DNA from 4 places in the Clostridium ljungdahlii DSM 13528 genome. Region 2 is predicted to be linked to each of the others. Evidence: riboswitches for the same ligand, from Rfam matches in the RefSeq annotation. Region 2 holds a riboswitch; each other region holds the start of a gene.

What was found. Region 2 has a riboswitch for cobalamin ahead of CLJU_RS22250 (hypothetical protein). Riboswitches for the same ligand answer to the same signal wherever they lie in the genome.
Region 1: linked by a shared signal. The riboswitch ahead of hemA (glutamyl-tRNA reductase) and the one ahead of CLJU_RS22250 (hypothetical protein) in region 2 are both predicted to bind cobalamin.
Region 3: linked by a shared signal. The riboswitch ahead of cbiQ (cobalt ECF transporter T component CbiQ) and the one ahead of CLJU_RS22250 (hypothetical protein) in region 2 are both predicted to bind cobalamin.
Region 4: linked by a shared signal. The riboswitch ahead of CLJU_RS15780 (cobyric acid synthase) and the one ahead of CLJU_RS22250 (hypothetical protein) in region 2 are both predicted to bind cobalamin.

The regions. Positions count from the first base shown of each region.
Region 1 is NC_014328.1:473,315-479,297, forward strand. It holds gene CLJU_RS02185 (glycosyltransferase family 39 protein) at 1-1,678, shown strand, start outside; cobalamin riboswitch at 2,262-2,440, shown strand; gene hemA (glutamyl-tRNA reductase) at 2,599-3,795, shown strand; gene hemL (glutamate-1-semialdehyde 2,1-aminomutase) at 3,824-5,098, shown strand; gene CLJU_RS02200 (lipid II flippase Amj family protein) at 5,391-5,983, opposite strand, start outside.
Region 2 is NC_014328.1:2,467,921-2,473,903, forward strand. It holds gene CLJU_RS11065 (ABC transporter ATP-binding protein) at 1-953, opposite strand, end outside; gene CLJU_RS22250 (hypothetical protein) at 1,154-1,399, opposite strand; cobalamin riboswitch at 1,422-1,606, opposite strand; gene CLJU_RS11075 (4Fe-4S binding protein) at 1,690-2,073, opposite strand; gene CLJU_RS11080 (MATE family efflux transporter) at 2,701-4,062, opposite strand; gene CLJU_RS11085 (class I SAM-dependent methyltransferase) at 4,068-4,817, opposite strand; gene CLJU_RS11090 (ABC transporter substrate-binding protein) at 4,918-5,983, opposite strand, start outside.
Region 3 is NC_014328.1:3,161,685-3,167,667, reverse strand. It holds gene CLJU_RS14130 (cytochrome b5 domain-containing protein) at 1-155, shown strand, start outside; gene CLJU_RS14125 (hypothetical protein) at 191-457, shown strand; gene CLJU_RS14120 (DUF503 domain-containing protein) at 589-879, shown strand; gene CLJU_RS21755 (cell wall-binding repeat-containing protein) at 995-2,506, shown strand; cobalamin riboswitch at 2,684-2,858, shown strand; gene cbiQ (cobalt ECF transporter T component CbiQ) at 3,106-3,885, shown strand; gene CLJU_RS14105 (energy-coupling factor ABC transporter ATP-binding protein) at 3,898-4,734, shown strand; gene CLJU_RS14100 (alpha/beta-type small acid-soluble spore protein) at 4,975-5,172, shown strand; gene CLJU_RS14095 (hypothetical protein) at 5,311-5,983, shown strand, end outside.
Region 4 is NC_014328.1:3,501,086-3,507,068, reverse strand. It holds gene pdxR (MocR-like pyridoxine biosynthesis transcription factor PdxR) at 1-827, shown strand, start outside; gene CLJU_RS15795 (NUDIX domain-containing protein) at 827-1,375, shown strand; gene CLJU_RS15790 (energy-coupling factor transporter transmembrane component T) at 1,475-2,281, shown strand; gene CLJU_RS15785 (energy-coupling factor ABC transporter ATP-binding protein) at 2,278-3,003, shown strand; cobalamin riboswitch at 3,115-3,287, shown strand; gene CLJU_RS15780 (cobyric acid synthase) at 3,464-4,981, shown strand; gene cbiB (adenosylcobinamide-phosphate synthase CbiB) at 5,032-5,983, shown strand, end outside.

The DNA.
Region 1 (5,983 bases), 2.0 Mb from region 2:
TAATATAAAAATGCTTCAGGCATATATGATAGCTCCTGCTCTATATATAACTTATTTGATTTCTTCAGCTGTACCTGTAAAACAGAGGATAAAACATTTGATTATAAGTACACTTATTCTTGGAGTAATATCTTTATCGTGGGCAGTAGCAGTGGACTTGGTTCCATCGCAAAACAGACCTTTTGTAGGGAGTAGTACAAATAACACCGTTACTGAACTTATATTTGGACATAATGGATTGGAAAGGCTCAGCAGTACTAATGGTGGTATAGGTGGAGCACCATCAGGAAAGGTAGGAAATTTTCAATTTAAAGAATTTAGAAGTAATTTTAGCAAAAATCAGGCAAATTTACAAAGTGGAAACAATAATGCTCCTAGTGCAATGACACCTCCACAAAATTCAAAAAATTCTGTTCAAAGTCCACAAGGAGGCCCAGGAGGTCAGAATACACAAGGTAATTTCAAAAATCAAGGTGGAGGACCTGGTGGTGGCGGACCTGGTGGACCAAATGGACTTTCAGGAAGCTTTGGAGGACAGACAACGGCAGGTATTACTAGATTATTTTCTAAAAATGTTTTGTCAGACCAGATAGTTTGGTTTTTACCTCTAGCTATATTTGGACTTGCTGCATCTGTAATAGTAGAAAAACTTAAGTTCCCATTTGATAATAAGAAAAAATTGGGGTTAACATTATGGACATTATGGTTGGTACCTGAATTCATATATTTCAGCTACACAAAGGGATTGTTCCATCCATATTATTTAAGTATGCTGGCCCCTCCAATTGCAGCCTTATGTGGAATAGGACTTACTTCCATGTGGAAGCTATATAAGGAAGGCGGCATAAAATCATGGATAATGCCTGCAGCATTTATTGTAGAAGGATTGGTACATCTTTTAATGTTATCCTATTTTATTACTACTATATCCACTACTATAAAATCTATAATTATAGCAGCTATAATATTGTGTTTTGCATCTGCCGCACTGCTTATAATATATAGAATAGTCAAGAGAGGAAATTTGGATCAGGGCAATAATGGAAGCTTTGCCGAGATATTTACAACACTTGCCCTTGTAGGAATTTTGGTAACACCTGCTGTCGGTTCTGCTGCTGCTATAACTCACAGCTTAAGTTCTTTGCCTGCTGCAGGATTAGAGCTCCTGTCAAGCGGTGAATCAGGGAATTTCATGATGATGGGCGGACAAAATAGTAGTAGGAATTCAAAGCTTATAAAATTCCTTGAAAGTCATACTTCAAATGAAAAATATGCTCTTGTAGTTTCAGGTTCTGCTTCTGCTGAAGATATTATAATTGAAAGCGGCAAAAGCGTAATGGCTCTTGGAGGTTTCTCAGGATCTGACAAGATACTGTCCTTAAGCGAATTTAAACAAATGGTTAAAAAAGGTGAGGTAAGATATGTACTTACAGGAGGTATGGGAGGAAGAGATTCTCAGGATATAATGAATTGGATTCAGAGAAATGGAAAAGCTGTTTCAACTGCTGAATGGAAAGACACTACTAATTCTCAAGCTCAAAAAGGTCAAAGTTCTACTAATAATACTGATAATAGTAAAATGGATAGTAACTCAAAAAGAAACAGCAACTTACGTTTTCAGCCAATGGGCGGCATGAACAATGAAACACTGTATGATTTAAAAGGCACTGTAAAATAGAGGTAGAGTTTCTAAACAAAAAATCAACGTATGCTCTGGATATTTTTTACAACCTTCAGCTCGTTAAATATTTTGATAAGTCTAAGTAAAAAATTCTAAAAAAGCTAAGAACTTTTGAAAACTCGTACCTCAGACAATTCAAAAGTTCTAAGTTTTTACGAATTTTTTTCTAAGACTTATATGCAAAATATTTAAAAGAGCCTCATTATTGTAAAAATATGCTTGCGTATAAGCTGATTTTTAAGTTATAAATCCACATTGAGGTATTCTAGCTTGAAATTTCAACTTATACTTGAAAATAATGCTGACAAAATTGAAATCGCACTTAAAAACTTTTTTTATAAGTCTTAGTGAGGTATTTTAGAAAATCTTAGAAGCTTATATATGTCTGAGGTACGAGTTTATATAAGCTTCTTTAGATTTTCAAAATACCGAACTTTAGACCTATAAAAAGTTTTTAGTATGATGAAATTTGTCAGCATATGAACCGGTATATGTCAACTTTCAATCTAGAAACTCTATAGTTGATTCTTTTTATGATAATGTTATAATTAAGGTGAAAATTAATGTTGTAAAATAAAATTTAACAAATAATAGTATAGGTTTAATTACATTTAATTAAAAGGGAATCAGGTGGAAATCCTGAACTATCTTGTAGCTGTATTAGGTGAATTTAAGTAAGACAAGCCACTTGTAAATAGGGAAGGCATACTTAAATGATGAAGCTTAAGTCAGAAGACCTGCCTATATAGTAGGCCATTAACTCTACAAGTGATAGGGGGCATTGTAATAAATAAAGTATTTATTACTTATGTTTTATGTGTGAAGACCTTTTAACACTTAGTTAAAGGGTTTTTTAGGTATATAGTGAAGTTATATTTTAATTATAATAATATAGTTGTAATATTGGAGTTGATAAAATGATACAACTTATAGGGGTAAAAAGTGAATGTGATATTGAAATAAGGCAGAAGTTCTCTATTGTATCGTCAAAATTAGAAGATAAATTAAAAAATGTTTATAAAATTACAGCAAACGTTTTAATTTTGAGTACTTGTAACAGAACAGAAATATATGTGGATTCTAATATACAAGGTGAAGAACTAATAAATGCTGTATTTGATGCTTTAGGTTGGAGCAGGGAACTTATTACATATACCTTTTATGCAAAAAGTGAAGATGCTATTAAGCATTTAATGGAAGTAAGTTGTGGTTTCCATTCTAAAATTTTGGGAGAAGATCAAATTTTAGGACAAATTAAGACTGCATATAATATGGCATTAAAAGCTAAGACTATAAAAGGACAGATTCAGAGGCTATTTCAGAATGCAATAACTTGTGGTAAGAAGTTTAAGAATGACTGTGAAATGTATAAAATACCTGTATCTGTACCATCAATAGCTGTTAAAGAAGCAGAAAAGAGCAAAGTAAAAAGGTATATGGTAATTGGGTTTGGTGAAATAGGAAGGCTTGTTCTCAAATATTTAGCTGGCTTGAATACCGAGATAGTATATATCGTAGTACGTGATTTGAACAAAGTTAAAGATTTATATGAAAATTGTAACTGGATTAAGTTCATAACTTTTAAAGAAAGAAAAGCTTATTATAGCAATGTGGATTGTATTATAAGTTGTACTTCTGCACCTCATACTATAATTTATAAAGAAGAACTTCCTAAAAAGAAATTTCTCATATTTGATCTTGCAGTACCTAAAGATATAGATGCAGGTGTATTAACTCTTCCAGATGTAAAAGTATATGATATAGATAATATAAGCAGTATTGATGAAAATAATAAGATTATGCGAAAAGAAAAAATGGAAAAGTACAGGTATATTATCCAAGAATATATAGATGAATTTATAAAATGGCAGTCTTTAGATGAACTTTCACCGGAAATACAGAAGATGAAAAGTTTTGGAAGTGAAATATGTGAAAAGAGGATAGAGACTTTTAAAAATAAGAGGTATACCAAAGATAATGAAGTACTCGTACAAACTATGATACAGAGTACAGCCAAAGTGTATATAAACAGGGCTATAGATGTGTTAAAAGAAGCAAAACTTCAAGGAAAAGAAGATGAATATTTAAAGCTTATAAATAAAATATTCTGTTAATGATGAAGAAATGGAGATGTAAAACTTAATGAGAAATGATGATATATTTAATGAATCCAAATTATACATGCCAGGAGGAGTAAATAGTCCTGTTAGAGCATTTAAAGATGTGCCTTTGAATCCACCTGTTATAAAAAGGGGAAAAGGAGCTTATATTTATGATGAGGATGGTAATAAATACATAGATTTTGTATGCTCATGGGGGCCTATGATTTTAGGACACTGTGATGATGATGTGGTAAAGGCTATAAAGGATACAAGTGAAAATGCTATATCTTTTGGTGCTACTACAGAGCTTGAATTGGAGCTTGCAAAATATGTATGTACCACTTTAGATAATGTAGAAATGCTTAGAATGGTAAATTCAGGAACAGAAGCAACTATGAGTGCGGTAAAGCTTGCTAGAGGGTGTACTGGAAGAAATAAAATAATAAAATTTGCAGGTTGCTATCATGGTCATTTTGATGATTTTTTAGTAGAAGCAGGTTCTGGAGTCATGACAGAAGGAATTCCAGGAAGCGCTGGGGTTCCTGAGGACAGTGTGAAAAATACTTTAATAGCTAAATATAATGATCTTTCTAATGTGGAGAAAATTTTTGAGAAGCATGGTAAAGACATTGCAGCGATTATAGTAGAACCAGTAGCAGGAAATATGGGCGTAATTCCTGGGGATGCCAATTTCTTAAAAGGGCTTCGAAGTATTTGTGATAAAAATGGAAGCTTGCTTATTTTTGATGAAGTAATGAGTGGATTTAGGGTAGCCTATAAAGGAGCCCAGAGCATTTATGGAATAAAACCGGATATAACTACTTTTGCAAAAATTATAGGTGGAGGTCTTCCTTGTGGTGCTTATGGTGGAAGAAAAGAAATAATGGAAAAACTTTCACCAATGGGACCTGTCTATCAGGCAGGAACAATGTCCGGAAATCCCCTTGTAATGGCTGCAGGAATTGCAACTTTAAAGAAGCTGCACGACAATCCTGATTACTATGAACATCTTGAAAAATTAGGTGCAAAATTGGAACAGGGTATAAAGGACATAGCAAAAAAGAAGGGCATAAATGTTGTAGTAAATAGGTGCGGAGCAATGTTTGCTATATTCTTTACTAAAGATTCAGAAGTTAGAAATTATGAAGATGCTAAAAAATGTGATACTGCTCTTTTTGCAAAGTATTTTCAGCATATGTTGAGCAAAGGCATTTATATTGCACCTTCTCAATTTGAAGCTATATTTTTAAATGTAAAGCATACTGAAGAAGATATTGATAAATTCTTAGAGGCATTCAGCACATTTGAAGCCTAGATAGGGTTTCTAAGCAAAAAATCAACTTATACTATGGATATTTTCTACAACCTTCAGCTCCTTAAATATTTTGATAAGTCTAACCAAAAAATTTTGAAAACCTAAGATCTTTTGAAAACTCGTACCTCAGACAATTCAAAAGGTCTAAGTTTTTCTGGAATTTTTTACTAAGACTTATATGCAAAATATTTAAATGTGTTTGCTTATTGTAAAATATTTCTACACATAAGTTTATTTTTAAGTGAGAAACTAAACTTTATAGTTTGGAAATTAAAACAAACTTTCACATGAACTAAATTAACTTTGCTATAAGGACTATTAGATGTGAAGCAGGCACTAATATTAATTGTGCTAATATACTTCCAATAATCAATCCACCAACAATAAAAATTATGCAGCGGTTAAATTCCAATTCTGTACGTTCTCCTCTTATCACATCATCTGTCATCATAGATAAATATGGATCAATAAATATAAACATGAATATTGTTGAAATACTGTTGATTACAGATGCTAAAGTGCTGCAAGTAGTTCTTAAACTAGGACTTAAGCATCCAGCATATAATGATGATAAAATACTTATACTTGATATAGAAAATGCAATAATATTTAGTAAAATTACCTTTTTAGGAGTTTTTCTAAAGTTCTTTAATTCAGATAAATTTTCTCTTTTAGGAATTGAAATACTATTTTTAAACTGCTCAATTCCTGATTTTGAAAATGCATGAATCATCAATCTAGGTAAAGACCTGTAAACACTAAATGATATAACCAATTTGTTAAACACTTTTATAAAAGTTGGCATTAAAATTGCACCGGCTATTGTGGCTAAAGTAATAGAAAAAACTATCCATCTAAAAATATACAGTAAGTTACTAGAATGAC
Region 2 (5,983 bases):
ATATCAAGAAGCTGATATATTCTTTCAATACTTAAACATACTGGTTTTATTATAGTCCCTATAGTTGCTAAAGCTTGAGTACTGCTAAAAACTTTAGCTATATATAATGAAAAAGAAGTATATAATCCTATGGTAAATTGTCCTTTTAAAATCATTATTCCTGCAATTAATAGTATTAGAAGTGTACCAAAATCATTAATAAGTGTTATATTTTCCGTAAATAATAATATAGCCTTGCTTTGTTTTGTACTATCCTTTGTAAGTTCATCAAGTTTATTTTTAAACTTTAAAAGACTGCTGTTTTTACCATTAAGCACTTTTATATCTTCAATTCCATTGATTATTTCAAAAGTATCTCCATTTAAAATTGCACTAGATTCCATCATCTTTTGTGTATTTTTCATAAATCCACTTGCAGATTTTTTAGAAGTAATGAAAAAAACTGGAGTTAAAAACAAAATTATTATAGATAATTTATAATTTATAACAAACATAGTACCTAACGCCATCACCGTATCAATTAAATTTAGAAAAATACTTATAAATTGAGGTGAAAAAATTCCTCCCACAGAACTACATTCTGATATTCTTGCTTGAATATATCCTTTCTGTGTAGAGGATATATAGTCCATTGGCAAATCTATCACCTTGTCCATCACCAAATATCTCATTTCATTAACAATTGAATTACTAACTTTAACAAACATATATTTTGAAATAACCGCAAGAATATATCTCAAAATATACAATAGTGCTATTACAGCAATTAATTTATAAAAGTCACTATATCCTTGTTTAGTTATAAGTATCTTGTCCATTATACGTCCTATTATGTATGGAATAGGAGTTGATATAATTGAACTAAAAATCATGCCAATAATTCCTATAGTAAAAATGATGCGATATTTTTTTAAAAACGGTATTAATTTCAATAAGCTACTAAAGTTACCCATATTATTTTCTCCTTATATTTTTTTGATTTCAAGTCAATACAAATTTACAACCAGGAATTAATTATGATACATTGATTTTACTAACTTCTTCTAATTTTACATTTTCATCCATAGGATTTATTCTTACCTTTCATATTTTTTATTCAACTTATTTTTACGATTCACTCTATCTAATCACCTTCCTTTTTGTACTCGCCTGTCTAATCCACTGCATTTAGTTCTTTCATTGATGACGGAGGGGTTATTCTAAAATAAGGACAAATCTGATGACTTACTTGATTGTTCATAAACAAAGTTCTTGGCATCAGATAAATTCCTATAAATAAAAAGAAACCTTCTCCCTTCGAAGGTCTCTTTTTATAACATAACTTACAATAATGGTTAATAACTAAAAAACATCTCTGTTCTCTTATGTTAATATAACCGTTTACTTTTTGAATAAACATAGCATTATCTTCCCCTCCGAAAGAATCACCGACATATCAGGCAGGTTTCCTGGCTCAGATTCATCTTACTTCCCCGTCTTCCCAGATATAAAAATCCAGTGACATAACTAGGGTTTCATCCTCCATACAGTAACGGTGGGCTGCAGTGTTTTTTACACTTTCCCTTTTAACTATCAATTTGACAGCACCTAATAGTAAAAATATTAAATTTTATTACCTTTATGTTAAATTCATAGCAAAAATTTTGAAAAGTCAATATTATTTTCTTAACGAATCCATTATTAAACATTTTAATCTTCTTGAATTTCAAGTACTCCCATAGGACAAGCTTTAACACAAATACCACATGCCATACACTTACTTGGATTAGGCTTGTCTTCTACTTTTACAATAATACCTTTTGGACAGGCTTCTACACATGTACCGCAGCCAGTACAAGCTTTTTTATCTATCATATATATTCCCTTAGCATTTTGTTTAATGGCCTCTTCAGGACATTTTTTAGCACACACTCCACATTGATTGCACACTTTTAAATCTACACATCCATCTTTTCCCTCATCAATCTTAATACAAGAATTGCCGTAAGTTTTGTAAAATGCCTCGGAACAAGCCATTTCACAGCTTAAACAAGACATACATAAAGACTTATCTTTAACAACTAATTTTTTCATAATACATTCCCCTTTAAACATTATTTATATATACTTTGTACATATACCTTAATTATACAAATATATAAGGTATATATCAATACCGCAAATTTTATGCCTATTATTTTGCTTTGTATAAACAAAGTGCGTGGTAGTATTAGATCATATAGTCATGGAATAAAATAAATGTACAACAAAATTGTCAAAATAAAATAAAAAATACTTAAGTGCAGGAGGGACTGCTCTTAAGTATTTTTTATTTTAGAGTTTAGGGTTTGAATAATTAAATTTATTTCAAAACTATACTATTTTATAAAGCAATTTACATGCCAATTCTTCAGCTTGCAATATTCCTACTTAAAATTATAAATTTTATCCGATGGCTACCAGCCGTAATCCCCCCATCTTCTACTAAAGTGGGGGATAACGGCTGTTACGCCCCTGGATAACAATTTCTCCTAAAGGATAACGCCTTCTAAGTGCTAAAGCACTAAGAATCCTGTTAATAAGTTTCAGATGGAGAAAAAAGCTCCACCTGAAACCAAGAACTCTGTTTATCATTTTGAATATTTTTCTCATATCATATTGATAAAACGCTTTAATTTAGTTTTATTTTGATACTAATATATTTATCTATATCAATGAATCTTACTTATTGGGAAAAGCGACTACTTTCTTTGTCCAATTACCTTTTAAATAATAGAAAGTCATACAAAGTGCTGTTGTTGCCCAGGTTATGGGATATGTAATTGCTACTCCCCTAACATCATGATAGAAATGCATTATAGTAAAGAGCAATATAATTCTAAGTATGCATATATTAGATAATATAATCACCATTGGTGGAGCTGCTTTTCCTGCACCTCTTATAGTATCTCCCAATACTTCCAAAATAACATAAATCCAATAAAATGGAAATGAAGTGTTAATTATTCTTATTCCGTAATCAATTACCACACTATCATGATTAAATATTCCAAAAACTTGGCGTCCAAATATCAACAAAAGCGTACTTGACACTATAGTTACACCTATTTCCATTAGTATACATACCTTGGCTCCCTTTTTTACCCTTTCAATATTTCCTGCACCCATATTTTGCCCAGAAAATGTTGTAATTGCTTGTCCGAAAGCTACAATTGGAAGATAAATAGGTAATTCTACTTTAAAATATGCAGTAAATGCAACAATTGCATTTACACCAAGGCTATTAATATGATATTGTGCAAAAACATTTGACAATGTTATTACAATACTTTGAAGCCCGGACGGTATTCCAATTTTAAAAATAAGTAACAGTATTTCTTTATGTATTCGTATTTTTCTAAATTGTAATCTATATTCGCCCTCTAAATGTGTCAAATAATATAATATCAGTACAGCAGTTGCAGTCTGGGATAAAAGCGTTGCCCATGCAACCCCATTAACGCCATTTTCAAAAATAACTATAAACAATGCATCCATTAATACATGAACAATCCCACCAAAAAGTTGTATATACATTGGTGTTTTGGAATTACCCATGGCACGTATAATACCAGAACCCATGTTATAGGTAATAATTGAAATGAGACTTAAAAAATAGATTCTTATATAGGAAACAGCCGGTTCCAATATTTCTCCTGGAACATTCATCCACCTTAAGAAATATGGCACACCAATATAGCCAATAATGAAAAGCACTATTCCTCCAAGGAAACTCAATCCTATTGCCGTATGTATTGCATCTTTTAATTTCTCTTTTTTCCCCGATCCAACAATATTAGCAATAACAACACTTGCTCCTACTGACATCCCCGTAAAAAATCCTACTAAACAGGTAATAATCAAGGAACTAGCTCCAACTGCTGCTGCAGCTTCTTTGCCAAGATAATTCCCAACAAAAATCAAATCCACTGTATTATATAATTGTTGAATAATGCTTGCTGCAATCAGTGGCAGTGCAAAAAACAACACTTGTTTCCATATAATGCCCTCTGTTAAATTAGTACTCTTTTTCAAATTATTCATTTGCTTCACTTTTTTGTCGCAGCCACCATGAACATGGGCGATGCTCCATACAATAGCTTTTCCTTATCATCCCAAAGGTCTTTTGTAATATCAGGGTTAAATGAAATGTCCTTGAAGTCCAATTCCTTTAGAACCTTTACATCCCAATCTGGACGCATGATTTTGCAAAGTGGAAGTTCATCATAGTCCAGTTTCATTTTTCCCTTGTCATCGCCAGAGTAGGTAGAGCCGTAAATACTGATGCACTCCTTCTCCCTTCGTTCTACTTCTTTTTTTAGTTCTTCATCATAATAGTGAAGATTCCAGTCGGCATCAAAAATCAGAAGACGTCCACCAGGCCGCAAGATTCTCTGCCACTGTCGATATACATTCATGGGATCATGCAGCGTCCATGTAACATTTCTGCTGACTATCATATCAAAAGAATTGTCTTCAAAGTTGAGCTTATGACAATCCATACGGGTGAATACAGGGCAAACACCTGATCTGGCGGAATTTTTCTGGGCTTTTTCCAACATTCCTACAGAGCTGTCTATTCCAGTGACACGATGACCTGCCTGACTTAAAATAATGGCAAAAAAACCAGGGCCTGTCCCAGCATCAAGTATGTCCAGAACTAGCTTATCAGGCGCCTGACTTAAAATAAGCGACCTCCATTTATCCGGACGATAGCTCTTCAGTTCATCCTTTATTATATTGCTATAGTTATTAGAAGATTGGGTCCAGTGCATTTCAATGTTTTCCTGTAATGACATGTTAATTTCCTCCTATCTGATATATTTACATTTTTTAAAACAGGTTTTTTTATCTTATATTCTATAAATAAATTACCTATATTTAAAATTTTGTTATTTATCATTTTATGCTTACCTTACTATTTAATAAATAATACTCATCAGGATGCACTCTTACTCCAGTAACTGTATTTTTACTAACTACATTAAGCATTGATGTAGCAATAAATATATCTGCATTGTCATCCAATAGTTTCTGCTGTACTTGTATAGCAATATTATTTCTTGCCTGAATATCTTTTTGACCTTTGAATTTATCAATAAGGGAATCCACCTCTGGATTACTATATTTCCCATAATTTTCACTTCCATCACTTCTAAAATACTGCTCCAAGAATGTCTGTGGATCTCCTGTTACTGCAGTATTTACACTATATAAACAAAGATCAAAAATTCCACTTTTTATTTCTTTAGGAACTGATTCATACGCTTGCAGCTTAGTGCCTATACCAATTTCTTTAAGGTTTGCCTGCATTGCTTGCGCAATTATAGGAAGCTCTGAACGACTTGTGTAAAAGGCTAAATTCAGTTCTAATTTCTTACCATTTTTCTCTAATATGCCATCACCATCTGTATCTTTATATCCTGCATCGCTTAAAAGCTTAGCTGCTGCTGCTTTATCATACTTATATCCTGTAAGATTCTTATTTCCATAAGGTAAAGATTCTGAAAAAGGCCCAACTGCAGCTACAGCAGCACCCTTTAAAAGTTTTTTAGCATAAGTCTCTCTATCCACACTTAAAGCAATAGCCTTACGTACTGCTGAATCTTTTAAGAACTCATTATTCATATTTTCATATGACATTATTATTCTTAGACTAGTAACTTTATCTATATTATATTTAGATTTATCCGCAAATAATGACATACTGTTGCCTGAAATGCCTGTTGCAACATCAATTTCTCCTGATTGTAGTGCCATTGCACGAGTATTATCATCTTTAATATATTTAAAAGTTGCCTCATCTAACTGTGCTTTGTCTCCCCAATAGTCTTTATTTTTTTCTACTACCACCTTTGAGTTTGGAACATATGATTTAACTTTGAAAGGTCCAGTGCACACAGGAGATTTAGCAAATGTGTCTGAAGCAGCATTAGTATCCATTATTATAGTAAGAGGATCTGCA
Region 3 (5,983 bases), 690 kb from region 2:
TAGTGTATGATGTGAGTTTGTCTCCTGTATGGGGTGGAGGGACGCATTTTAGTCTGTATGCTGGAAAAGATTTAACTTTACAATTTAAGGCATGTCACAGTGGAGAAACAAAGATATTAAATGGTCTACCTAAAGTGGGAGAGTTAAAAATTTAATAACAAATTAGTTTTGAAAAAGGGGTAAATAATAAATGCATGATATGATTTTATTGAGTAAAATATCTAGGACTTTAAGTGAATGCTGCAGTTCAAATAAGATTTTAAAGATAGGTAAAGTAGTTATAGCTGTAAATAGTTACAGTCATGTTAATGAAAATAATCTTTATGATTATTTGAGAAACTATAATGAAGACATAACTGATGAATCAACAGAAGTTAAAATTGAAATTGAAAATTTGCCTAATCAAATGGCAATAATTAAAAATATAGAAGGTTACCAATATGAAGATGAAAAGTAGAAATGATATTAGCAATTTGGATGGCATAATTGAAGAGGTTATTTGTGCTACCGTAAAACTATTTTTATAATCAAAAGTTGACAGGAAAACATAAAGCAAATTATACTTATAATGAAAAGATGGTGAAACATATGAAAATATTGCTTATGAAAATTACCTTGAGAGCGTCCTGGGTTCATTCATTGAAAGAAAAAAGAATGGTAGTAAAAAGCATAGTTCAAAAGTTAAAAAATAAGTTTAACGTATCTGTGGCAGAAGTTGATGAACAGGATGTTCATCAAATGATAGTTATAGGAGCTGCAGGAATATGTGGAACTTCTGCACAAGTAGATTCGACAATGGAAAATATCATAACTTTTGTAGAAAACAATACTGACGCGGAAATAATAGATATTCAAAAAGAAGATGTTGAAGGTATGTAAAGCAGTGTTTAAATAAAAAAGTTACAACTATTTTACAATTGTGATAACTTTAAGATACAGCTACAGGATAAAATAGGTGTGAAAGTCAATTACTTAAATAATAAGGGGTGTACATATGAGAAAAAAATTAATTAGTTTACTTTCTGTTTTTATGTTTGTATTTATATTTTTTGGAGTGAGAGCTAGTGCTGCTTCACCGGAATCTATAAGATTAGGTGGACAAGATAGATATGGAACCTGTTCACAAATAGTAAATCAGGGTTGGAAGAGTTCCAACTATGCAGTTATTGTGAATGGATATAACTTTCCAGATGCCTTAAGTGCGGCAACTTTAGCTAAAAAATATAATGCACCAATACTTTTAAATGGCAGTGATAGATTAGAGAATACTACAATTGAGCAAATAAAGAGATTAAGTGTTAAACAAGTTTTTATTGTAGGAGGTACTGGAGTTATAAGCAATGAAGTTGAGGATGAGCTTCATGGGATGAATATATCAACTGAAAGATTTTCTGGACTTAACAGAACTGAGACCTCCGTATCAGTGGCAAATCAAATAGGGACATCTAATGGAATAATCTTAACTACAGATAGTGATTATACTGATGCACTTTCTATAGCTTCTATAGCTGCAAAATTGCAAATGCCAATTATATTAGTACCAAAGGATTCAGTACCAGATTCAGTAAGTCAATTGGTAGAAAATAAAAATATACCGGTAACTTATGTATTAGGTGGACAAGACATAATAAGTGATGCTGTGTCATCTAAGTTCCCAAATGTTAAGAGGATTTCTGGCAGCGATAAATATGAAAGAAATATAAATATAATAAATGCTTTTTCTGATAAATTTGATTTTAGTTCGATTTGTCTGGCTTATTCAGAAGACTTTGCAGATGCACTAAGCGGATCAGCTTTTGCTGCATTAAATTCAAATCCAATAGTTTTGGTAGGAAGCAGTACAGCTCCTGTAACACAATGTTTTATAGAAAATAAAAGCTTTAGTAAGTTATATGTATTTGGTGGTGAAGCTGGGATAACTGGAGACATAGTGGCAACTTTGACAAATGGCAAAACGTCAGATAAGCCTCAACCATCACCTGAGCCACAACCGCAGCCGCAGCCAGCACCAGCTGACCCATCATCTGAGCCAACTACACCAACAGATACTTCTGCTTCCCATTCTGAATTGCAGAAAAATCTTTATAATTATCTTAGTGATGAAGATCATAGACAATCAGTTTTAAGTAGAGCTATTGAACTTCACGGTGGTGACACAAGCAATAACTGTGTATATTTTCAAAGTGAAGCTTTGAGAAGATCAGGGCTTACTGATTTGCCAGAGTGGGTATGTAATACTGTACAATTTACATCACAACTTTTACAAAGAGGGTGGACTAAGTGCGAGGATTTAGCACAACTTCGACCTGGAGATATATGTTTTACAACGAATGGTCCAAGCCATACCTATACTTTTATGAAGTGGTGTGATCCAAAAAGTTATGATTATGCTTATATATGTGATAATCAAGGAAATGAGTATGGAGGAAATGCTTATCATAAGAGAAATGTAGATTTTGCTACATCATTAAAAGATGCTATTGCTTATTTTATGTATGAAAACTAGGTTCATGGTGTTTCTAAGTAAAAAATCGACTTATACTTCGGATAGTTTTTACAATAATTAATTTCCAAATCACCAATTGCAACTAATTAAGTCGCATGCTTGACATGAAAGAAATATTGTGAGAAAATTGCCTTAAATAGTTATATATCATAATTAGAAAAGCAACTATTGACAAAAAAATATAAAAAAGATATAGGTGCATTATTATGCTGAAAAGGGAAGCCAGATGGAAAGTCTGCACGGTCCCGCCGCTGTGAAAAGAGGAGTCCTTATTATATGTCACTGGGAAACTGGGAAGGCTATAGGGATGATGATCTTAAGTCAGAAGACCTGCCTATGTTGTTTTAGGAACCATTAAACTCTACGAGTGATAGGGGGGTGACCTTTGTTATAGTATATTATTTCAGTTATTATAATTTACCCTTCCTAGGTTTCTAGGAAGGGTAAAATCGTTTACGAAAAGATTATTAAAAATTGGACGTCATGTAAGGTGATGAATAAGTAGGTGCTTTTGTGACTAATTTTGTGCAGAATTGATAGTTGGATATTACTGGGGAAAGATGTTCAGCAAATTAAAATCAAAGGGGAAGAATAAAATTATGGAACTAGCTTCATTTAGAAAAATGTATGATAAAAATAGTTTTTTACATTGTTTAGATGGGAGAGTCAAAACGGTTTTGTTTTTAAGTGGTATTATCATTGCTACTTTCCTTTCGCATTGGTATTTGGTAACTTTTTTATGGGGACTATCTTTATTTGGGTATTATACAGTACATTTGCCATGGAAAAGGCTTGTAAAAAGATTACTTATACCTTTTGGAATAGCGTGGATTGTATTTATAAGTATGCTTTTTACTAATGGTAGTCATGTTTTAACCTATATCCCATTTGGAAGTTATCATTTAAATATTTATAAAGAAGGACTTGATCTTGGAATTTTACTTATGCTTAGAATAATGGCAGCTGTTACCTTAGCTTGTGTACTATCTTTTTGTACGCCTATGATTGAAATACTCGAAACTCTTAGAATATTTAAAATGCCATCTATAATAGTAGACTTGGCAGATATGATGTATAGGTATATATTTATTATAGAAGAGACGGGAAAAAGTATGAGACACGCTCAGTTGAGTCGTATGGGATATAAGGCTAGTTGGTTTCATCAGGTTAAAGATACTGCAGAAATAGCAGTCTATGTTATAATACAATCTTTAGATCGAAGTATAAGAGTTTATAATGCCATGCTGTCAAGGGGATATAATGAAGATAGTATAGAAGCTAAATTTTTTACATATCCAGTACCTTCTAAGGATTTTGAACTTGGTGTAGTAGGTGTGATTTTATTGGTTGTTCTAATTATTGCAAATGTATTGATTTAAAGGAGAATGTTTATGGAAATTATTGATGTGTCTCAAGTTAGTTATGCTTATGGTGATGGGAGTATGGCGCTTAAAGATATTAAAATGAAAATAAAAAGTGGGGAAAAAGTAGCAATACTTGGCCCAAATGGTGCGGGAAAGTCTACGCTTTTTCACCTATTTAATGGAATTTTAAAACCTACATCTGGAACTATCACTGTAAATGGTATGGAAGTATGTAAAAAAAATTTAGTAGAGATTAGGCGCAATGTGGGAATGGTATTTCAGGATTCTGATGACCAGCTTTTTAACCCTACAGTCAGGCAGGAAATTGCCTATGGACTTTTAAACATGGGAGTTAGTGGAAAAAAGTTAGAGAATACTATAGAGTGGGCTTTAAAAACAGTGGGAATGTCAGGGTATGAAGATAAAAGCCCTCACAATTTAAGTGGTGGACAAAAAAAGAGAATTGCACTTGCAAGCGTACTTGCTATGAAACCAAAAGTTATGGTATTGGATGAGCCAACCGCAGCACTTGATCCACGAGGAGTACACAAATTAATTAGGCTTTTGGATTCTATAAATAAAGAACTTGGAATTACTCTAATTTTTGCAACACATGATGTGGATACAGTTCCACTTCTTGCAGATAAAGTTTATCTTCTAGATAAAGGAAAGGTCGTAATGGGAGGAACTACTGAAGAAGTATTTAATCAGAAGGAAGTTATCCGTAAGATTAATTTAAGACTTCCTAGAGTAGCACATTTAATTGAGATTTTAGATAGAGATGGAATTTTAAATGCTGATGATTTGCCACTTACTATTGGACAAGCAAAGGATTTTTTAGAAAAAAATAAGTCTCAAGTGTAATTTTAATTGTAAAAATATTTTTGCGGACAACCTAAGAGTAAAGATTGTCCGTATTTTTGTGCCTTTTAAATTTTAGAAATACTTTTAGAGAATTTACGAGAAAATATAAAGCAGCTTAAAATTTAACTTTTTTGTTATTAATTCAATAGAGTATTAATTTTGAAATTGCACAAAATTTAAATACACAACTAATAAGTACTTCAATAAAAATCTATCAAAATCCTAAAGGGGGAATTAATTATGGCAAGTAGAAGTAATAGAGCATTAGTTCCAGAAGCAAAAGAAGGTCTGGATAGATTTAAAATGGAAGCAGCAAGAGAAGTTGGAGTAGATTTAAAAGATGGATATAATGGTGATATTACAGCAAGAGAAGCTGGATCAGTAGGAGGACAGATGGTAAAAAGAATGATAGAATCCTACGAACAGAATTTAAAGTAGAATAAATATTAAAAAATAGACCGGGCGATTGAAAAATCTCCCGGTTAATTTTTATATGAAATGTTTTGCGGTGGTATAATATATATATTTGAAAAATAGTAATTAATTAAAATTAAATTAAAGGAGGGAGATGGGTTTATGCCTGAAAAATATTGGCCTGAAACGGTAGTATTATGGGGAGCTGGTGCTACTAAAAATTTGGGACTTCATCCTACAAGTGAGTTAATACAATTGGTTCTAAAAATCAGTAAAAATGATTTTTCATTTTTGGAAGATAAAGACGAAAAACTAGCAAGCGCTTTTAAAAAATTAGTAACAGAAGATCTAATTAAGGACCCTAAATTGTCAAAAGTCTATGACTTTAAGGCCCTTGAAACTATAATAAGTACAAATACTAAGTTTAATATGCATGAATTATTTACTATGTTAGATCAACTTATTGATAATAACATGGGCTTTAATGCATTTTGTGATGGAAAGAGGAAATTTTTAAGAGTTGAGAGAGTACAGGCAGCTAAAAGATGTCTTATACTTCTTATTGAAGAATTAGAAAGATTAAGTATACAAAAGGTACCGGGATGTATGGATGAAGAAAAAATGGAACCTTATTATCAATTTGGAAAAATTCTTGCTGAGCTTATGGTAGAGGAGGCAAAAACATTTGAAAGCAGAGGGTACAAAATGGATACAAGGAGGTTTTACCTTTATTCCTATGCTATAATATCTTTTAATTGGGATCCTGTAATACTTTGGAACATATTTAATGTGCACAAAGAAGTGAACAGGAATCCTACCTATTTAAAAAATGGAT
Region 4 (5,983 bases), 1.0 Mb from region 2:
TTTGTGAAAATCCAACTCATAATACTGCAATTAAAATTATGAAACTACATGGACTCAATATAACTGGAGTAAAAGTTGAAAAAGACGGAGTATGTTTAAAAGATCTTAGTGAAGAGCTGAAAAAAAATAAATTTAAGATATCATATTTTATTCCATCCTATCAAAATCCTACAGGTATTGTCATGCCTCCTGAAAATAGGGTGAAGTTATATAACATACTTAAAAGTTATAGTGTACCTATAATTGAAGATGGATTTAATGAAGAGCTTAGGTATTCAGGAACTCATGTATCACCTATAGCTGCTTTTAGCGGTAGTGGAAATAGTATTATATATATAGGAAGCTTTTCAAAGGTATTATTTCCTGGAATAAGGATAGGATGGATACTCGCGGATGAAGTACTTATAAACTATTTAGAGAGTTGCAAAAGGGCTAGGAATATTCACACTTCTTCTCTGGATCAGGCAATTTTTTATGATTACTTAAATCAAGGCAATTTTGAAAAGTACATAAAGAAAGCTCGAAGAGTATATAAGGAAAAATATGAATTCACCTTAAAGTGTGCAAGAGAGAATATACCTTGTGAAGAGATATTTGGTGAGGGGGGAATGCATATATTTATAAAGCTAAGGAATATAAGTTCCAGAAAGCTTTTAGAAAGATGCTGCAAGAGAGGAGTAATATTTACTCCTGGTGATGTATTTTATGTAAATGATGAGGGATATGATACTTTTAGGCTTGGATTTTCAAGAGTCAGTGAAGAAGATATAAAAAAAGGAATTATGATAATAGGCCAGGAGGCTAAAAAAATAGGAGGATGGACTTGATGAAAAGAATATCGGAAAAAACACTGTATAAAGGAAAGTGGATTCAATTACAGGAAATAACTTATACAGGAAAAAATAATGAGGAGTTAAAGTGGGAAAGAATAAAGAGAACCAATACTACAAATACAGTAGTAATAGTTGGCAAACTCGTACCATCTAATAAGTATATATTTATCAAACAATACAGAGCTGCTATAGATAAATACGTTATTGGATTTCCAGCAGGTCTTGTGGAAGGGGATAATATAGGCGAAAATGCACTACGAGAATTGGAGGAGGAAACTGGATATAAGGGAGAAGTAAAGTCAATGAGCCCTATGCTTTATTCAAATCCTGCACTTTTAACGGATAAGGTTACGTTAGCAAGGGTTGATATATATGAAGATTTAATGGAAAATCAAATTCCCATACAAAAGCTGGAGCCAGAGGAAGATATACAGGTAATTGCACTTCACAGAGAAGAACTTAAAGACTTTTTGATTAAAGAACAGGCAAGGGGAACTGCTATAGGAATGGGTGTATGGTATGTTTTTTATGGATTAAGCTAAGAATAATGTTTTTGTATTTAGTTGAATAATAACTGTTAGTATGATATATTTTTAACAAGGAAGCAGAAAAATTAAAAATTAGAATTGAGGGTGTAATTTATGGAGGATTGGCTTTTAAAAAAGGATGAATACGTTCCCAAAGAAGATAAAGACAAATTTATAGATAAAAGTATATTTTCTATATTACATCTATTATCTCTTATCAAAAGGAACAATAAAGTAAATAATAGCTTTATATATAATTTAAATCCTATGTTAAAACTTTCCTTTACTATTTTAAATATATTATTTTTATCGTTGTCTAAAAATTTTACTTATGTAATGCTTGTAGATGTTTATTTTCTACTAATTTTAAGTTTTTTGGATGTTCAAGATATAAAAAAAATACTGCTTTTAAGCATTTCTATTCCATTTTTTACATTTATAATGCTCATACCTTCCATACTTATGGGGAACATTAGAAATAGTGAAATGCTTTTACTAAAAGTAGCTGGTACTATAATTTCAATAAATGTTTTATCTTATACAACTAAATGGCATGATATAACTAAGGCGCTAAAGATGTTTTTTATACCAGACATATTTATTTTGGTATTTGACATAACTTTAAAATACATTTATATATTAGGTGAATTTTCTTTGGACATGTTTTATGCACTAAAGCTTAGATCTATAGGAAGAAATAGTAAAAAGTATTCTTCTATTTCAAAGATAATTGGCAGTTTATTTTTAAAATCAAAAGAAATGGGAGATGAAATGTATTGTGCTATGGAATGTAGGGGATTTACAGGAGAATATGTGTCTCACAAAAAATTTAAATTTAAGTTTTTTGATCTAATATATTTAATAGTTAATGTACTTATCATAACTATGTATTTTTACATATCTAGGGTGGGATTAAGATGATAAAAATTGAGAATGCTTTTTTTAAATATAAAAATAATGAAGTATTAAAAGATATAAATGTAACTATAGAACAAGGAGAATCCATAGCGCTTATAGGTGCAAATGGAAGTGGTAAATCTACCTTTTTAAAATTATTAAATGGAGTGGTATTTCCCACAAAGGGAAATTACTATTTTGATGATGTGAAAATATGTAAAAATGAATTGGAAAAAGGTAACTTCTCAAAGAAGTTCCATAAAAAAGTAGGATTTGTATTCCAAAACTCCGATGCACAACTTTTTTGCTCTAGTGTATACGAGGAAATTGCTTTTGGACCAAGGCAAATGGGAATGGATGAAGATGAAGTAAATAAAAGGGTAAATGACTGTCTAGAACTTTTAAATGTGAAGGATTTAGAAAACAGGGAGCCTTATAACATAAGTGGGGGAGAAAAAAAGAGAGTGGCTATAGCTGCTGTACTTGCATTAAATCCTGAAGTTTTGGTTTTAGATGAGCCTATGAGTGGAATAGACCCTAAGGGAAAGAAATTCTTAAATGATCTTTTTATCAAATTAAATAAAGCAGGAAAAACTATAATATGTTCAACACATGATTTTGAATATGTTAATGGACTTTTTAAACGAGTTCTTGTATTTTCTGAAGATCACCATATAATAAGGGATGACGCTTACAACAAAGTAATGGAGGATACTGAGTTTTTAGTGAAATATAATATCAAATAGTGTTATTAACTGTAAAACTTTAGAATTCCATGAAATTTTTATTTACTTTATGTAATATATTGGATATTTCAAGTTGACATAAAACTCTAATTATAATAAACTTAGAGTATAAATTAAATAGAAAATTCAGGTGCCTTTATAGGTGAAAAGGGAATACGGTTAAACTCCGTAGCAGCCCCCGCTACTGTATGTGATGATGAACTTTAGTTACCACTCGTAAAAGAGGAAGGTTAAAGTAAATATGAATCATAAGCCAGGAGACCTGCCTGATTGTTATTATATGCTTTCGGAGGGAGAGAAACTTTTAGTGTGGTTAACCTCAGCTTAAGCTGAGGTTTTTATGTTAAAGGCAGTTAGCTTTCTAAAGCTTACTGCCTTTTGGCTTTAATATAGATATGTGTGTATTAATTAAAATTAAACTTTTTATTATATTTAGGAAGTTTTGGGAGGAGTAATTGTTATGGCAAAAATTATGATTCAGGGAACTGGTTCTTCTGTAGGAAAAAGTATAATTGTTTCAGCCCTTTGTAGAATATTTAAACAAGATGGTTATTCAGTATGTCCTTTTAAATCTCAAAATATGTCATTGAACTCATATATAACATTAGATGGCAAAGAGATGGGACGGGCTCAGGTACTTCAGGCTTATGCAGCTGGATTGCAGCCGGAAGCATATATGAACCCTATATTGTTAAAACCAACTTCAGATAAGAAATGCCAAATAATAGTTAACGGAAAAGTGTATGGTAACAGCACTGCTATGCAATATCATAATATGAAGCTGGAATTTAGGGATATGCTTAAAGAACACTTTGAAAAGATGGAGAAGAAATTTGACATAATAGTAATGGAAGGAGCAGGAAGTCCTGCAGAAATAAATTTAAGAGATAGAGACATTGTAAATATGGGTATGGCAGAATCAGTAGATGCACCAGTACTTTTAGCAGGAGACATAGACAAAGGAGGAGTATTTGCATCCATTGCAGGAACAATGCTGCTTTTTACAGAAGAGGAGAAAAAAAGAGTAAAGGGTACTATAATAAATAAATTTAGAGGAGATAAAGATATACTGGAGCCGGGGCTTAAGATGCTTGAGGATATAGTAAAGGTACCTTGTCTTGGTGTCATACCTCATTTTAGATTGGCACTTGAGGATGAAGATGGAGCTGTAGAATTCAATAAAAGAGTTACAGCACCTATTGATATAGCCGTAATAAAGCTGCCTCATATATCTAATTTTACAGATTTAGATGCGCTTAAGAGCGAAGAAGACGTTTCCGTAAGATTTATAACATCTGTAGAAGAGTTTGGAAATCCAGATTTAGTCATTATTCCAGGAAGTAAAAATACTATAGAAGATCTACTTAAAATTAGACAGTGCGGCCTTGAGGATCGAATAAAAGAATATAGTAAAACTGGACTTGTCATAGGACTATGCGGTGGATATCAAATGCTTGGTAAAGTCATAGAAGATCCTTATGGAGTGGAGACAGATGTAGGAAAAGTAGAGGGTATAGGACTTTTAGACATAGAAACTATATTTGAAAAAGAAAAGGTTACAACTAGAGTAAATGCAAAAAGTAAAATTGACTTTCCAATAAAAAAGGATGGCGAATCTTTAACTAATAGAAAATTGGATGTATACGGATATGAAATACATATGGGAATATGCAAATATGGAAAAGATGCAAGACCATTGTTTAATATAACTGATAAAAATGGTGAAAAGGTTGACACAGAAGATGGTGCCATAAATATGTCAGGAAATGTAATTGGATCTTATATACATGGAGTTTTCGATGGAATTGATTTTAGAGAATTTATTGTAAATAAGATAAGAGAAAATAAAGGATTAGGTTATAAAAAATCTAAGACATATGAAAATCTTAGAGAAGGAGAATTGGATAAGTTAGCAAGCATAGTGCGAAAGAATTTAGATATAGATAAGATATACAATATTATGGGAATTAAAAGATAGTAATTAAATTTAGAAAAGAGGGGTTAAATTTGTCCAGTTCTTTTGTATTTATGAATTTAATAGATATTGTGATAGCAGTTGTAATTGATTGGATAATAGGAGATCCCTATTGGTTTCCCCATCCCGTTATATATATAGGAAAGCTTATATCTTATTTAGATAAAAAGGGAAGAAAGCTTTGCAAAAAAGAGGAGAGCTTAAAAGCATTTGGTGGATTAATTGTTTTCCTTGTTGCATTTGTTAGTTTTATTGTGCCTTTTGCAGTACTGCTGCTTTTAAGAAAAAATGTTATTTTATACAATATAGTAAATACATTTATTATTTGGACGACTATTTCTGCTAAATGCCTTGCTGTAGAGGCAAAGAAAGTATACTATGCCCTTAAAAAGGAAGATATTGAAGATGCAAGAACCAAGCTTTCTTATATAGTTGGAAGGGATACATCCTCTTTAAGCAGTCAGGAAATAATAAGGGCAGATGTGGAAACTGTGGCGGAAAATACTTCCGATGGAGTAATAGCACCACTTATATATGCAGCTATTTTTGGAGCACCACTTGCTATGCTCTATAAGGGAATAAATACTATGGATTCCATGCTTGGATATATGAATGAAAAGTATAGATACATAGGATTTTTTCCTGCAAAGGTAGATGACGTATTTAATTTTATACCTTCTAGAATTACAGGGGTACTTATGTGTATATCCGCTTTTGTAGTAAAAGGAAATCCTTTTAAGTCTTTTAAAATAATGATAAGGGACAGGAAAAACCACAAGAGTCCTAATTGTGCTTATCCTGAGGCAGCAGCAGCTGGAGCTATGAGAATACAGCTTGGTGGCACAAATGTTTATTTTGGTCAAGTAGTTTATAAACCTACTATAGGGGATAGACTTATGGAACTAAGTTTTAAACACATAGGACAGTGCATAATAATTATGTATTTTACCGAAATACTTTTTATGATTTTATGTGGAATAGTTATAATTGGATTACCCAGAGCGT